Regions from separate parts of the Ensifer sp. GW821-FHT05G01 genome, predicted to be linked through region 3. Evidence: predicted binding sites of a transcription regulator. Region 3 holds the regulator's gene; each other region holds the start of a gene.
What was found. The regulator LexA, encoded in region 3, represses DNA repair genes until DNA is damaged. The targets are predictions, from matches to a motif close to TGTTCNNNNTGTGTTCNG.
Positions count from the first base shown of each region.

Region 1: a site for LexA is predicted at 2,799-2,816, ahead of AC07UR_RS14590 (ImuA family protein). Genes of this name have one in related genera too.
Region 2: a site for LexA is predicted at 2,078-2,095, ahead of AC07UR_RS12680 (ribonuclease T2). Genes of this name have one in related genera too.
Region 4: a site for LexA is predicted at 2,193-2,210, ahead of AC07UR_RS31555 (Y-family DNA polymerase). Genes of this name have one in related genera too.

Region 1 is NZ_JBWKSC010000005.1:189,183-193,157, forward strand. It holds gene AC07UR_RS14580 (error-prone DNA polymerase) at 1-352, opposite strand, end outside; gene AC07UR_RS14585 (Y-family DNA polymerase) at 349-1,866, opposite strand; gene AC07UR_RS14590 (ImuA family protein) at 1,817-2,776, opposite strand; gene AC07UR_RS14595 (metallopeptidase family protein) at 2,947-3,381, shown strand; gene AC07UR_RS14600 (DUF1737 domain-containing protein) at 3,598-3,804, opposite strand; gene AC07UR_RS14605 (HpcH/HpaI aldolase/citrate lyase family protein) at 3,801-3,975, opposite strand, start outside.
Region 2 is NZ_JBWKSC010000004.1:305,232-309,206, reverse strand. It holds gene AC07UR_RS12690 (DMT family transporter) at 1-935, opposite strand, end outside; gene AC07UR_RS12685 (alpha/beta fold hydrolase) at 948-1,925, opposite strand; gene AC07UR_RS12680 (ribonuclease T2) at 2,142-2,888, shown strand; gene ettA (energy-dependent translational throttle protein EttA) at 3,006-3,975, shown strand, end outside.
Region 3 is NZ_JBWKSC010000008.1:301,445-305,419, reverse strand. It holds gene AC07UR_RS21070 (hypothetical protein) at 1-68, shown strand, start outside; gene AC07UR_RS21065 (DUF4242 domain-containing protein) at 384-671, shown strand; gene AC07UR_RS21060 (hypothetical protein) at 851-994, shown strand; gene AC07UR_RS21055 (hypothetical protein) at 1,469-1,756, shown strand; gene AC07UR_RS21050 (hypothetical protein) at 1,805-2,044, opposite strand; gene lexA (transcriptional repressor LexA) at 2,225-2,944, shown strand; gene AC07UR_RS21040 (hypothetical protein) at 3,064-3,396, opposite strand.
Region 4 is NZ_JBWKSC010000018.1:14,345-18,319, reverse strand. It holds gene AC07UR_RS31565 (ParB/RepB/Spo0J family partition protein) at 1-934, opposite strand, end outside; gene AC07UR_RS31560 (hypothetical protein) at 1,858-2,106, shown strand; gene AC07UR_RS31555 (Y-family DNA polymerase) at 2,227-3,492, shown strand; gene AC07UR_RS31550 (hypothetical protein) at 3,492-3,746, shown strand; gene AC07UR_RS31545 (hypothetical protein) at 3,799-3,975, opposite strand, start outside.

The DNA of each region.
Region 1 (3,975 bases), on a different contig from region 3:
CCCATTCGACGAGATCAGCTTCATGAAGCGTGCAGGTGCCCTTTGTCGACCGGAGGTTTCCGGCACTCAGCATGCGGCAGAGATTGCCCCAGCCGCGGCGGTTGCGCGGATAGGCGAGCACATCCGGGATATCCTCGGCAAAAGAAAGCCGGGCGCCGGGCTGGAAGGAATACCCCTCCACCTTCGCCTGCGCATGGGCGCGCACTACGCCCGCCACCGTGTTGCGATCGGCGATCCCGAGGCCTGAGATCCCAAGCCGGCTGGCGGCAACGATCATTTCACCCGGATGCGACGCTCCTTCAAGAAAGGAGAAATTCGACCAGGCGCCGATCTCGAAATAGGGCGTCGTCATGCGAAGACCCCATGCATGAACCAGCGCGGCTGCGTCGGCCCGCCATAATGGCCTTCTCGAAACAGCCAGAAGCGCCGGCCTCTCTCATCCTCCACCCGGAAATAATCCCGCTCGGCCGCCTTTTCGCCATCGACCCACCATTCGGCCGCGATCCGTTCCGGGCCTTCGGCGCGCGCGATGCGGTGCAGGCTGCGCCGCCAGCGAAAGCTTCTCGGCGGCCCCTCCGGCACCTCGGCCACCGCTTCCACCGGTTCCGGACTTTGAAACAGCCGCTGCGGCCGAACGGAGGCCGCCAGAAGCGCGACAGGAACAGAGCAGGCGGCTTCCTCTGCCGTCTTCAGCATTCCCACATCCGCAAGCGGCTGAAAGACGGCGGCACGCTCCGGCACGTGGCTTTCCGACAGGACGGGTAGAAACAGGCTTTCCGCGCCCAGCCGCGCCATGACCCTGTCGGCAAAGGCAGCAAGCGGCCGCTCTCGATCCGGCGTGCCGGAAAAATCCTCCTGCATCACCTCGTATTTTTCGCTTCTGGGAACCGACAGCCGCAGGATCTCGAAGCCGAAACCGGCATCGAGATCGTCATGGACCGCCTGCAGCCGCTCGCGGAAAAGGCCGGCGATGCGACCCGGTTCGATCAATGGCGAAGACGTTCCCGCAGCGATGCGAAAGACCCGGCCGTCGACACGAAAGAGCAGCAGCTCGAACAGCCGCCCGCCTTCACCACGCTTTTCCAATTCCGGCTTCAGCCTTGCCGCCAGCTCCTGCGTGAGAACAAAAATATCGTCCTCGCCCTGGACCGGCTCCGAAAGCCGGCGCTCGGCCGAGAGGCTGGCAACGGGAAGCCGCGGCGAAAGCGGCTCGTCTTCCAGCCCCATGGCCTGATCGAGGCGCAGGAGCAGCATGGATCCGAAGCGGCGGGCAAGCGGCGCCCGCGGCGCCTCGATGATGTCGCCGACCTGCTTGAGCCCGACCCGTCCGAGCGTTTCGATCATGTCGGCCGGAAGCCTGAGGGCCGCCATCGGCAGCGGCGAAAGCACGCGCGCGGCTTCCTCCGGAGCAATCACGCTTTGCGCGCCGAAGCGCGCCACGGCCCAGGAGAGCCCGGCTGAAGACGAGATCGCCGCACGGGCCTCGATGCCCAGATGAAAGAGCCGGGCCAGAAGATCGTCGAGAAGCGATTTCTCTCCGCCGAGAAGATGGGCGCAGCCGGTAATGTCGAGATAAAGGGCGGTTTCGCCGTCGAGCGCCACCAGCGGCGTATAGCGGCTGCACCAGTCCGCAAGCCCCTCGAGAAGGGCGCGATCCGCCGCCCGGTCGGACGGCAGCACATCGACCTCGGGACACATGGCCCGCGCCTCGGCAACGCCCTGGCCCAGCTGGAACCCTGATTTTTCGGCAAGGCCATCGAGCGCCACGAGGCGCATGGCATTCCTGACCCTATCGGCAAAGACGATGGGCGGATGCTCAGGACGCCCGCGGGAAAGCCAGGAGGTGCCCCAGCGGCTCCGCGCCACCCGGTCGGCTGGAAGATGCGGAAAGTCGAGCGACAGAATGCGCTGGTTCTGGATCTGCCGCAGCAGCGGCTGGTAGGGGTTCGACGGGGTAAAAGCGGCGGTCATGGGGGTTCCACTCCAGGAAGAGGCCGACGGGAGCAGGAGACCTGCTTTTTTCGGCAATGACGTGAAAGACAGGATGGCCGATGCTGCCGCAAAGCATCGAGCCGTCAGGGAGGGGGCGCTCGCGGGCGGGCGCCGGTTCGATATGAAGCCGGAAGAAGGCGCTGCTCGCCTCCTCGTGGCCGGACTGGCGCAGAAGCAGAAGCGGAATACGGCCGGCGCGGGCACGAACATGCAGGCGCCGGCTTTCACTCAAGGCGAGTGATGCCGGATTGCCGCGAATTTCCAGAATGACGGCACAGAAGGCCGAAACGGAAAGCGCCGTCTCGGCAATCCAGAGCGCGTCCTTCACCGTGCGCGGCAGGCTGAGGATCAGGCTTCGAATGTCGAGCCCATAAGCCTTGAGACCAAGACCATAGGGCAGGCCCGCCTCGGTGGAGGCCAGCGACTGGCTGATCCACAGCACCGGTGCCGCCGCATCGCCCTTTTGCTGGCGCGCCTGCTGACAGAGAGCACCAAGCGCGGTTGCAAACCCGGCAGCAGCGCCGGCATCGCGCGTCTCGGAGCTGCGGATTTCCGTCATGCCTTCGAGCGGCAGCCCGCCCTCGAGGATAGCGTCGAGTTCGGGAGTGCCGAGCGGCAGGACCTTGCGGCCGGAGGACTGGCTACCCTCTTGCCTGCGCCGGAAGCCTGCTGGATCCGCCGCCTTGACCGTCTTCACGACCCCCGCAAGCCTGCGGTTCTCGATCCGGGCTATGGTTTCGCGAAGCGAAAGAACGGTCTCCCGCTGCACGGCGTTCTCGGCCATGACGGTCAACTCCCACATAAGATGTTCCTGTTATGTTCTTATAGATTCCAGAGCTGCCAGGAGGAGTCAACAGTCAAATTTAAGAATTTATTCCTTGACCCTTGCATCCGGAATTCAACACTCGAAAAACAAAGGCAAAATCGCTATATGGAGGACAACAAGGAGTGCCTATGGCCCGCATTGACCAGACCGATGATTGGCGGGAACGCCATGCACCGACGCTCACGACATTCGAACAGCTTGCAGTGGAAGCCTATGGCCACCTGCCGCAGGAATTCCGCAAGCTGACGACCGACCTCATCATCGAGGTTGCCGATTTCCCCAGCGACGACGTCTTCGAGGACATGGCGCTGGAAACGCCGTTCGACCTGCTCGGCCTGTTCGAGGGGCGCGGCATCACCGAACGTTTCACCATGGAAACGGGCGAGTTTCCGAACCGGATCACCCTTTATCGCCGCCCGATCATCGATTACTGGGCGGAAAACGAGGAAACGCTGGGTGACATCATCACCCATGTGCTGATCCACGAGATCGGCCACCATTTTGGTCTTTCCGACGACGACATGGAGCGGATCGAGGCGAGCGTCGAGCACGTGGGCGGATAACGAACTCGCCTTCCTTCAAGCTTGCCCCTCATCCGGCCTGCCGGCCACCTTCTCCCCGCCAGCGGGGAGAAGAAACTTGCGGCACCCGCTCGCTTCTCTGAAATCCTCTCCGCAGAGGGACGACACCAAGTGACGACGGAGCTTTCGCCCGCGTCCCCTCTCCCGCTTGGCGAGGAGAGGGCTAGGGTGAGGGCCAAACGTGCCTGACGGCCCGCTTTACTGCTCCGACAACTTGATGTCGGGATTATAATCCTTGCCTTCGACTTCCTTGAATACGGCCTGTCCGCATTGCATATGCTGCGTATCCGCATTGAAAGCATAGGTGGGCGAGCCGTGCAGGGACCAGCCCTGGTTCAGCGCCGCCGTCACCTTATGGCAGAAGGACGCATCGTCGGGGCCGGTGAGGAAGCGATAAAGTTTCAAAATCTTGCCTTTCGTTTTTCAATCGTGTCCGCCTTGGCGGCGAGCTTCAGGGCCTGGTCGAGATGCAGCCGCTCGATCATCCGGCCATGAAGACTGATGACGCCCTTGTCGGCGTTCTCCGGCAGCGCAAAGACGGCGATGATGGCACGCGCCTCATCAACGGCGGCCTGC
Region 2 (3,975 bases), on a different contig from region 3:
GGAGCGATGCTCACGGTCTTGTCGATCCGACGTTCCCGCCAGATGATGTAGAGACCGGAGCCGATGATGATGGAAATGCCCAGCCATTTCAGCGCGTCGGGCAGGTCGCCGAAGACGAGCCAGCCGAAGATCGTCGCCGAGACGATTTCAAGATATTGCAGCGGCGCCAGCACGGAAGCAGGGGCCGAGCGATAGGCATAGACGCCGAGCACGCCCGAGATGGTGGCGGTGACGCCGACGCCGAGCAGGTAGTACCAGGCATTGCCCTCGGGCCAGACCGGATCGAGAACAGCGGATCCGGTGCCTTCGCCCAGCCACAGCAGAACGAGGCAGAAAAGTCCGCCCCAGATGCCGGCATGGAACTGCATCGACCACGGGTCTTCGTTCTGCGCCACCATGCGCGTCACCAGCAGGAACACGGCAAGGCCGAAGGCGGCGACGATCGGCAGCAGCGCGATCAGCCCCACTTCCTGCATGCTCGGCTGGATGACGAGCAGCGCGCCGAGGAAACCGACGGCGCAGGCGGTGTAGCGCCGCCAGCCGATGGTTTCCTTCAGGAAGATGCTGCCGAGGATGGTGAGGATGATCGGCTCGACGAAGAAGATGGCGATGGCATCGGCCACCTCCATCACCTTCAGCGTGGTGATGAAGGAGAGCATGGTGACGACAAGCAGGCCGCCGCGCAGCGCATGCAGACCCGTCTTGCGCCAGGTGAGGTCGAACAGGCTGCCGCGCACGAGCACGATCGGCAGGATGAAAACGACCTGCAGGATGAAGCGCACGGCGGTGATCTGCGCCGAGGGAACGGTTGCGATCGCGAGCTTGGCGAAAATGTCGATCAGCGGCGACAGGAGCACCGAAAGCACCATCAGCGTCAGCCCGAAGGAGATGCGGTCGTTGGAATTGGCGGTCTTGGGGAGGGACATGTCTGCCATGGTGATTTCGGGTCAGGACCTCTTGCCGACGGCGACCTTGTCGGCCGCAGCCTTGGCGGCGGACCTGTCGACGGCGGATTGGCACCAGGCCGCAAAATCCGCGGTCGCCTTCTCACGGCCGATCTCGTTTAGCGTCTCGTGGCGCATGCCCTCGTGAATGGTCACCGACACATTCGTCATGCCGCGCGCTTTCATTTGGCTGCCGAGCCAGCGAATGGCGCCGCCATTTTCCGTCGAGGGGTCGGCGCTGCCGCCGACGAGATGGACGGGCAGGTTGGCCGGCAGGCGCGCCAGCCGGTCTGCGCGGGCGCCGGCAAAGGCGAGCCGCATCAGGTCCAGCCACAGCGATACTGTCGCGTCGAAGCCGCAAAGCGGGTCGGCGATATACTTCGCCACTTCCGCCTCGTCGCGCGACAGCCAGTCGGAATCGGTCTTGCGATCCTTGATCGCCTGACCCCAGGCACCGAAGGTGAGCTTGGAGAGTAGCGGGCTCGGCACATCCGAGCCCTTGAGCGCCTTTTCGATCTTGAGGATCAATTGGCCGCCGCGCCCGGCAATGCCCGGACGGAAATTCGAGTTCCAGACAGCAAGCGCGTCATAGAGATCAGGATCGGTCTCGGCAGCGTTGAGCGCAATCAGCCCGCCCATGGAATGGCCGAAGAGAATGACCGGCAGGCCCGGATGGGCGGCAGTCGCAAGGGCGCGCATCGCCTTGATGTCGGCAAACACCTTGTCGAGTCCATTCCGGTTCGAGAACATCGCAAGCGGCGCATCCGGCGCGCGGGTCGCGCCGTGGCCGCGATGGTCATGGGCGTAGACGTGGAAGCCGTGGGCGGCCATCACTTCCGCGAAACGGGCATAGCGGCCGGAATGTTCGGCAAGCCCGTGGCTGACAAGAACAATGCCGCGCGCGTCGATCGTTGCCGGAAAGTGGCGCCAGCTTAAGGTAGCGCCTGTCGGGCTTTGATGCGTCCTCACCTGCCCGAACATGCCTTCTCCCGGACCAATCGTCAGCTTTGCCGATATCAAATCGATTTGCATGGGAAAGGCAATCGCTGCTTGGTGATCTCTACGCATGAGGTCACAAGCGATTTCCCGGACCTGTAATTACCAGTTGCAATTTTCCCGTTTTGAGCGATATTTGTTCCCGTTTTGTTTTATTGGGAGAGTGTCATGGCATGTTGGAGTAAAGCGATATCAAGTCCAATGACAATTGTTGCGATGGCGCTGGCGATGCTGCTTGCCCCGTCGTCCTTTGCCTTGGCGCAGGAGAAGGTCAACGCTGGAGCGGATAGTGGCTCGTCCCGAACGGACTACGTGCTCGCCGTCAGCTGGCAGCCGGGCTTCTGCGAGACGCGGCCTGAGCGCAAGGAATGCGCCAGCCAGACGGCGGAACGGTTCGATGCCACCAACCTGTCGCTGCATGGGCTTTGGCCGTTGCGCAAGAGCTATTGCGGCGTGGCGGCCGAGATGCGCAGCCAGGACCGCAAGGGTGATTGGCTCGATCTGCCGAAGCTTGCCATGGCTGATGATACCGCTGCGCGGCTGCTGATCGCGATGCCCGGTGTCCAATCCGGGCTCGACCGTCATCAATGGTTGCGCAGCGGAACCTGCCAGGGGGGTACGGTCGACGACTATTTTGCCGCGCAGCTTCGCATGCTCGAGGAGCTCAACCGGTCGGCCGTGGGCGCGCTCTTCAGAGGACGCATCGGCTCAGAGCTCGACGAGACGGCGATCAAGCAGGCGTTCGACCAGAGCTTTGGCCAAGGTGCCGGCGATCGGGTGCGTATGCGCTGCCAGACCGTCGCGGGGCGCAGCGTCATCACCGGCCTGACGATCGGGCTGACTGGAGACATCTCGGGCAAATCCGCCCTCACGCCGCTGATCCAGGCGGCGGGGCCGACGGAGTTCAAATGCGCCAAGGGCTTTGCCGACGCGGCTGGCCGAGGATAGCGGCTGACAAGCCTCACTGGCATGGGATAGGCAGGGGCAAGCGCCTTTGGCGATTGCCCCTTTGCACTAATTCGCCTACATAGCGGGCAAATTTCCTTCCATGCGGAGCTTTCCTTTATGGCACGTCAGTTCATCTATCATATGGCCGGGCTCAATAAGTCCTACGGCGCTAAGAAGGTCCTGGAGAACGTTCATCTGTCGTTCTACCCGGACGCGAAGATCGGTATCCTCGGCCCGAACGGCGCCGGTAAGTCGACCGTGCTGCGCATCATGGCCGGCCTCGACAAGGAATACACCGGCGAGGCCTGGATCGCCGAAGGCGCGACCATCGGCTACCTGCCGCAGGAGCCGCAGCTCGACCCGACCAAGACCGTGCTCGAAAACGCCATGGAAGGCGTCGCCGCCAAGACCGCGATCGTCGAGCGCTACAACGAGCTGATGATGAACTATTCCGACGAGACGGCGGAAGAGGGCGCAAAGCTTCAGGACATCATCGACAGCCAGAACCTCTGGGATCTGGAAAGCCAGGTCGAAATGGCGATGGAAGCGCTGCGCTGCCCGCCTGGTGATGCCGATGTCACCAGCCTTTCGGGCGGTGAAAAGCGCCGTATCGCACTCTGCAAGCTGCTTCTGTCGCAGCCCGACCTGCTTTTGCTCGACGAACCGACCAACCACCTCGACGCCGAGACGATCGCCTGGCTCGAAAAGCACCTGCGCGAATATCCCGGCGCCGTGCTGATGATCACCCACGACCGTTACTTCCTCGACAACGTCACCGGCTGGATCCTCGAGCTCGACCGCGGCCGCAGCATTCCCTACGAAGGCAACTATTCGGCCTACCTGATCGCCAAGGCCAAGCGCATGCAGCAGGAAGGCCGCGAAGAAGCGTCCCGCCAGAAGGCGATCGCCCGCGAACAGGAATGGATCGCCTCCAGCCCGAAGGCCCGCCAGGCCAAGTCGAAGGCGCGTATCCGCTCCTATGACGAACTGGTCAACGCGGCGGAAAACCAGCGTCCTGGTGATGCGCAGATCATCATCCCGGTCGGCGAGCGTCTCGGTCAGGTGGTCATCGAAATGGACGGCGTCA
Region 3 (3,975 bases):
GGCAAGGGCCTTCGCCGGAACCAGATCCATCGGCAGCCAGCCCCGGCGGCTTCCGCCTCAGCTACTGAGGCGCTGTCTTTTTTGCCACGGAGAGCGACAGCTCGTCCGTGCGACCGCCAATTATTGGGCCAAGGTGCGAAAGCGTCGCGCTGGGGCTATCGAACACGATCCGGCACCACAGCAATCTCGATAGAACGAGGGTTCTGAATCCTCTGGCCGTTTGATGCGGCTTGCTTCAAATCTGGCCGGAACGCGGCTTTCGACCGGATCGGGATACATTCGGCGAATTCGCCGTGAAACAACTTATGGCAACCGAAAACGTTGACTCCCGCTTCATTAGGGCGCCTTCATATGTGGTCATCCAACAGTTGAGGAACTGAGCGATGCCCACCTTCATCATAGAGCGCGAAGTACCCGGAGCCGACAAGCTTAGTCAGGACGACCTCTGCGCGCTGTCGGCGAAATCCAACGCAGTCGTTGCAGATCTCGGCGTCCCCTACACATGGATCACCAGCTATGTCGCCGGCGACAAGATCTACTGCGTCCACGAGGCGCCAAGCGCCGACGTTATTCGCGAACATGCCGAACGAGGCGGATTTCCGGCCAACAAGATCACCGAGGTCGCCGCCGTGATTGGGCCCACGACAGCCTCTCAGGGGCGCGGCAAATAACAGAGTCGGTGTTATAATCACGCCAGCGGAACATTGACCTCATTTCAGGCCATGGCGCCCGCCCGAACCAATGCACACCGAGCGCCGTCATTGACTTCCGGCCGTATCAATGCACGCTAGTCCGCCGGTCATTCGGCGCCCACATGGGCTCCCCGGCACGCCTTTCCAAGGAGACGAACATGGCAAAAGGTCAAGTGCGAAGCAACCGCGAGGTTAGAAAGCCCAAGAAGGACAAGACCGTCAAAGCCGCCGTTACGCCAGAAGGCTCCCAGGTGAAGCTTGCAGGCAGCAGCTTCTCTTTGGGCAAGAAAGACAAAAAGTAAGGCAGCCGCTCCAACCTCGAAAATCAAATACGCCTTTAGGTTTTATCAGTGGCCAGTCGGACCGGATGTGCACGTCTCCGCACATCAAGGGCGACTGGTCCCGCGACAACAAACCAGCAATGATGCCGGCTCCGCAGCACACCCGACCGGCGCGTGAACCTTCCCGCAGACACAGGAAACACTGCCGGCGGCGCTTGCCAGTCGTCTCCCGTCGCGACCCCCAAGGCCGATCTGCCGCCAGCCATGCCGCTCGGGGCCGATACCGGAGAAGCAACAAACGCCCCGAAACACTCGCTCTTCCAAACAATCTTCGTGTCTTCGCTGCCACAGCTTGAAGAGCGATCGTCGCCTTTCGCAAAGAACTGTTGAACACGGCATGGGTACGCGGCCTGCTTGCTGGACTCCGGAACGAAAGCACGGTTCACATCGTTAACCAATCTATCGGCACCACTTCTGACCTAGCGGACGTCCATCGTGCTTGCAGCCTTGCTTATCGCCTCGATTTTCGCATCGCCCCACATCGCCCTTAGCGCGGCCACGGTCGACGACCTGCAAACGGACTTCGAATCGGCCATCCCCTGCCAGCAGATCGACGGTCGGAATGTCTGGAAAGGCTCGATCGCCTATTATATCCAGTCATTCGTCTACCAAGGCGACACGCCGGTGGCGACCGACGCGGCAGATGCCGTGCTGCCGGAGGACAACTCTGCCGAGACCGTGAAGGAGTTCGAGGACGCCTGTTCGGCAACGCAGCCGGCTTGAAACGCCCTCTCCTCGACATGCCCGCTGTCCCAACCGCTTATCTCGGCGCTACTTCCATTCTTTACCATCGCTCGTGGCACACCCTCGTGGTGGCAATCCTTTGCCAAAGGTGAACTTTAACCGGTCACAACCCCACTGGCGGACCGGCCCCGGCATCATCGCATTCAATGCGATGCCGACTTCATCGAACGGGCTCTGCCTGTTGTCGACATATTGATACCAGCGAAACCCGAGGACGGCGGTCGCTGCGATAACGATCGTCGACAGGATCCGAATCAGCGTTTTCATTGCATCCTCATTCGGTGAAAAGCGCGAGGCATGGCAGCTCCGCATGGCATACCCAGCATCGAGGCAGCGGATAGGCGCACGATTGATACAACATTCACGGAATTTTAGGCACTTGCGGAACACATATGGAACAGATAGTGTCTGTTCTTGATTTGTTTCACGCCTCTGGAGCGACTTGCCATGCTGACCCGCAAGCAACAGGAATTGCTTCTTTTCATCCACGAACGCATGAAGGAGTCCGGTGTACCGCCATCCTTCGACGAGATGAAGGATGCACTCGACCTGGCATCGAAGTCGGGCATTCACCGGCTGATTACGGCGCTAGAGGAACGCGGTTTCATTCGACGCCTTCCCAACCGCGCCCGGGCGCTTGAGGTCATCAAGCTGCCGGAAGCTTACGCGGGAAGCGCTCAGCCGCGTCGCGGGTTTTCACCAAGCGTCATCGAAGGAAGTCTCGGCAAACCTCCCGCCCCCGCCCCGGTTGCCGCGAAAGCGCCGCCGGCGGCAGACAACAGCTCCGTCTCGGTTCCGGTCATGGGCCGCATTGCCGCCGGCGTACCGATCTCGGCAATACAGAACAACACACACGATATTACCGTGCCGCTCGATATGATCGGCAGCGGCGAGCACTACGCCCTTGAAGTGAAGGGTGATTCGATGATCGAGGCCGGCATCTTCGACGGCGACACGGTGATCATCCGCAATGCCACGACGGCAAACCCCGGCGACATCATCGTCGCACTTGTCGATGACGAGGAAGCGACGTTGAAGCGCTTCCGGCGCAAAGGCGCATCGATTGCACTCGAGGCGGCCAATCCGGCCTACGAGACGCGCATCTTCGGCCCGGACCGCGTCAAGATACAGGGCAAGCTCGTTGGCTTGATCCGTCGCTATCACTAAGCCAGATGATGATGGCTGTCTTTCTGCTGGACAGGCCTTCTTGTGCTTGAACGTCTCGCCACCCAAGAGGTAGCGAGACGGATGTGGTCAGGTTGAGCGTTTTACGCGCTCGACAATTTTCATTCGTGAATGGAGTACTCGCCCAACTCACAGAGGTCCTGCATGTCTTCGGTCGTGTCGAGACCGGAGCCTTCCTCGAATTCGAAGCGCATGTCGTATTTGCAGACATCGCGTCCGTCGGCGATGGTAATTTCCATGCTCTCGCCCGGATTAAGCACCTGCCGCCCGAAGACATCGTCTTCCCACTGATCGACGCCAACCGGCGAGGTATAGAAGTTCGTCAGAACGGCTTTCGTCTTGTTCTTCAGCTGAAAGACGAGATCCTCAGCGCTTGCGGTGGCCGTCGTTGCGGCAAAAATGGCAAGAGCAGTCAGGGCGATCTTACATTTCATTTTATGTCATTTCCTCCATTGTCGGTTTTGTTTGACGCTACCTATACGGGTCGCATCGCTGGAATATTCATTCCTGATGTCGTCTAGAGACAATAATCTTTGCACTGACAATACGGGCAGAATCACCATTTCGGGGCAGGTCGCCGGCAAGCCAGATCCGCGCATGCCTATTCGCGGCGCAAACGCGTGAAGCGCACGCGCGCGCGTCGGATCACCCATGAAGAATAACTGACATCGGCGGAGAATAAGGAACAGGCTGACATCGCCACTGCTGCGCCAGGTGTGCCCCGAATCTTGGCAGCCCGCGAAGCCGGGCATGCCTGCAAAGGCGATAGCCCACAGATGAGTGACGTCGCGGCATGAGGAGCAAATTAGAATGAGTCGGCGGCTCAATCATGCATCGCACTTGCAGCGATTGTCACTCGCCCACCGAGGGCGCGGGTCAGCGCGTCAGGCACAAAGGGTGCTAGGGAAAAGGGATACGCTGCCTACGCACGGAAACCGAATCTGATCTTCCTCAGAGCCATGGATCCCTTGAGCCCAACGCACCCGACGATCGCACCGTTGCCTTTCGACGAT
Region 4 (3,975 bases), on a different contig from region 3:
GCTCGTCATATTCTGCCTGCGCGGCATCAAGCGCGGCCTGATCTTCCTCGGAAAGAGCAATCGCCTCCGGATAGTGGCGCTTCATGGCATGATAGCCAGCGGGGGCCGTTGCGGAGCACTCCACCCATTTCCAGCCTTCGGCGCGAACACTGGCGGCGGTCGCCTCGAGCTTATCCGCCACCAGCTTTTCGACCAAGGTGGCGTCCGTCGCATATCCGGCGTTACGGTCATCGAACAGGTCGCGTTTGACCGCTCCCCCGGCTTCCTCGTAAGCCACCAGCCCACCGATGAACTGCACGCGCTTATCCGTCGCGGCAATCATTTCCTCGGTGAGCGCTCGCCGTATCGCATAAGGCTCGCGGTTCCAAGAGGAGAGTGCGTTCCATACCGTCACCTGCCTTTCGTGGTCGTCGCTGACAGTGAAGGCCGATAGCTGCGCAAGGCTCATGTCCTCGTCGCGGTAAATCTGCAAAAGGACCGGCGACACGCGAGCGAGCGCCAGCCGTTTGCGGACAACGGTTTCGGTGGTGCCGAAACGGACCGCAATGTCGGCAACGTCCTTCCTCTGCTTGGCGAGCGCATCGAATGCCTCGTACTGGTCGAGCGGGTGCATGTCCTCGCGCATGATGTTCTCAGCAAGGCTGATTTCCGTGGCAATCTCGCCTTCGCGCTCCTTGCACTCGACGGCAAAATCCTTGGCGATCTCCCCTGCCTCCGCCAGCAGATTAAGCGCGGCAAGGCGTCTTCCGCCCGCCGTCACGAAATAGCGTCCCTTTTTGTCGCCCCTGCGAACCACAAGGTTTTGCAAAAGCCGGTAGCCGTCTTTTCTGATGTTGGCGGCGAGCGCTTCGATACCCTCGACGCTGTAGGTCTTGCGGACGTTCTTCGGATCGGCGTCCAGCTTGTTCAATGCAATGGTGATGATCTCGGTCATGATGTTTTCCCTTGCCTTTTTCCCGCGAAGCGGTCTCGTGCCCGAAGGGGCAGGAGCCCGGCTCCTGCTCCCCGAGCTCGTGCGGAACAGCGGGGGGGGAGGGGGGCAAGGGGACAAATCGGAGGGGGATCACCCGCCCGAAGGGGCGACGTAAAATCCGCGGATGCGGATCCGCGTCGATCCTGCACGAAGCGAGCCAAACGAGCGGAGGAAGGACGGGGAAACCGATTTTCCCCTTGCAGGGGAGAGGGGGCAGAGCGCCCTTTCCCCACTAAATGAGACAATGAGCGTACCAGGCAAAGGCGGCGCAGCGGCCGAAGCCAGTTCGCGCACCGCTTGACCGGTTAAGAGGGCAGCCGCAGGAGGTTTAGCATTAGCGCCGCCCGCAGGGCGGAAACCGGGACCGACTGCCCCCGGCAAGCGGTTCCATATAGTATCGGCCGGAGACAGTCCGTTCGCCGTCACCGCTCCGAGTATGGAGCGCTCCGCGTCGCCGGCGAACTCCGCTGGCAATCATGGCCTACCGTTGGAACTTGGAGGATCCGCATGAGCATAGTCGATCAGTATGAGGCACCGCCAATGACAGAGCCTCAACGCCGCGATGCCTTAGCCGACATGGCCGCGATCGTGCGTGGCGAAGAGCTCGACATACCGTGCTCGATCATAAGCTTGCGATGGTCCAGCATCCCGTGTTGACGCAAGGAAGCTTGACGTCTCTGGGCCTAACGGACAAGGGCTTGCGCTTCATGGCCGAGACTGATGCCAGCTTGAATTAACGCTCGCCAGCCTAAAGCGACGTCGTTTGTGTCGGACACCGGTTTCCAGCCGACTGTAGCGTTGCGAGCCCTGTAGGATTCTACAGTAGCCATCTTTGGTTCCGCGATATCTAGTCGGAGGACTGCCAACCATCGATGGAGAGAGTTATGCCGATCCCACACATGTCGCCAGAATTCCTGCCGGACGATCATCCCGACCTACTCGAAAACACGGATCTGCCGGCAAAGGTCATACGGGTGCTGCGCAACGCCTGCTTCACCCGGCTTAGCGATTTCGACAATATGACCGACATCGACTTGCTTCGCGAACCAGGGATGGGTTTGCGTGACGTCCGGGCGGTCCGGGAAGCTCGCGCGCGGCAAAAGCTCCGCAATGGCGACAAGCCTGTCGGCTAGCCTTATCGTCCTGCATTGTCCACACTCAGACCTAATCGAAACGGTTCATAGGAAAAAATTCCTCTTGACGGGGAACTGTGCACGGGTGTTCTGCTTTTGTTCATACAGACAGGAACAAACATGCGCAAGCCGGAGACGATCGAACGCCTCTATCTGGATTTCGACGGCTTCTTCGCATCGGTCGAACAGCAGTGCGACCGGCGTTTGAGAGGCCGGCCGGTCGGCGTCGTGCCGTTTGCGGGAACGACCAGGACGGCTGTCATCGCGTGCTCGCGCGAAGCGAAAGCCTTCGGCGTCAAGAACGTGATGCCGATTGAGGAGGCCAAGCGGCTCTGTCCGGATTTAGTGCTGGTGCCACAAAAGCCGGACCTCTATCGCCGGGCGCACAATGCGCTTTTGTCGGAAATCGAAACCGTCATTCCGATCGACACGGCCAAGTCGATCGACGAGCTGACGTGCCGCCTCGATGAGGCCGGCCGGGCGGACCCGCACGGCTTGGCGGCGGCGATCAAGGCGACGATCGCGGAGAATGTCGGCCCGTGGATTACTTGCTCGATCGGTTTTGCCGCAAATCGCCAGCTCGCGAAAATCGCCTGCAAGGAAGGCAAACGGAACGGCGGCCGATACGGCGACGGGCTCGCCATTTGGCGGCCGGAAGACATGCCGGCGCCGCTGCTTGCGGTGGCGATGGAAGATATTCCGGGCGTCGGCGGCAATATGGCGAAGCGGCTTTACCGGTCGGCGATCTACACGACCGAACAACTCTATAACCTTCAGCCGAAACACATGCGCAAGCTGTGGGGCAATGTCACAGGAGAACGGCTCTGGTATGCGCTGCACGGTTACGACATTCAGGCCCCGGCCTCGAGCCGGGGCATGTTCGGACATGGCCGCGTCCTTCCGCCGGAAGCACGGACGCTCGCCGGCGCACGCGAGATTTCGCGCCTGCTGCTGATCAAGGCGGCGCGGCGGCTGCGCCGGGAAAACTTCTATGCAGGCGGTTTATGGTTATGGCTGTCGATCCGCGACGGCTCGTGGATGGGCAAGCGCCATCTGCCGGTCGTCAATGACGACCAGGCCATCCTTTCCGGACTGGCAGAACTGTGGGACCAGGTTCGCCGTGATCACCCGCGCGGAATCACGATATTCCGGATCGGGGTCACTCTTTACGATCTGTCGCCGTCGCACGAGCGCCAGCTTGACTTGCTCCTCAATGACGATCGCACGCGCCGGCGCTGGGAGAGCGCCAGCAATGCGATCGACAATCTGAACACGCGCTATGCCGGCACGGTCGTCAGCCTCGGTCCGTGGCGGCCGCCGGCCGGCGGGAACGTCGGCGGCAAGATCAGCTACACGCGCATTCCATCCGCGGAGGATTTCTGGTGATGAAGATTTGGAAGAAAAATATCCGTGTCGGCGATCTGGCCGACCACCAAAAGCTGGAAGTGCGCTGCAAGAAATGCGGCCACGTCCATTACCTGACGCGGGCCATTGTGTGCGTCTCGCCAGAGCGCGAATTTCTCTACATCGACGAGCTGGAACGCGAGACGATCTGCAAGGCGCGCGGCTGCCGTGGTGGCGTGCGGCTGTCGATGGTCAGGCTTGACGAGGTGAGCGGGTTTGTCGGCGGTCTAGCCTGACGTCGCGGATCACATCCCGAACAGGGTTGCATTTCCTTCCTGGGGTAAGCGGTCATTCCTTTACCGACATTGGCGGCGTCCATGCTTCGATCGCTGTCTCGGGGTAAATCTGCACTGAGCCCGGCTCAAAGTAACTCTCAATCGCGTACCCGAGCTTGGTTATATCTGTGCGATACCAGCCGACGATTTTACCGCGCCATGATGCTCGCCCTTTTTTTGCGGCATAATC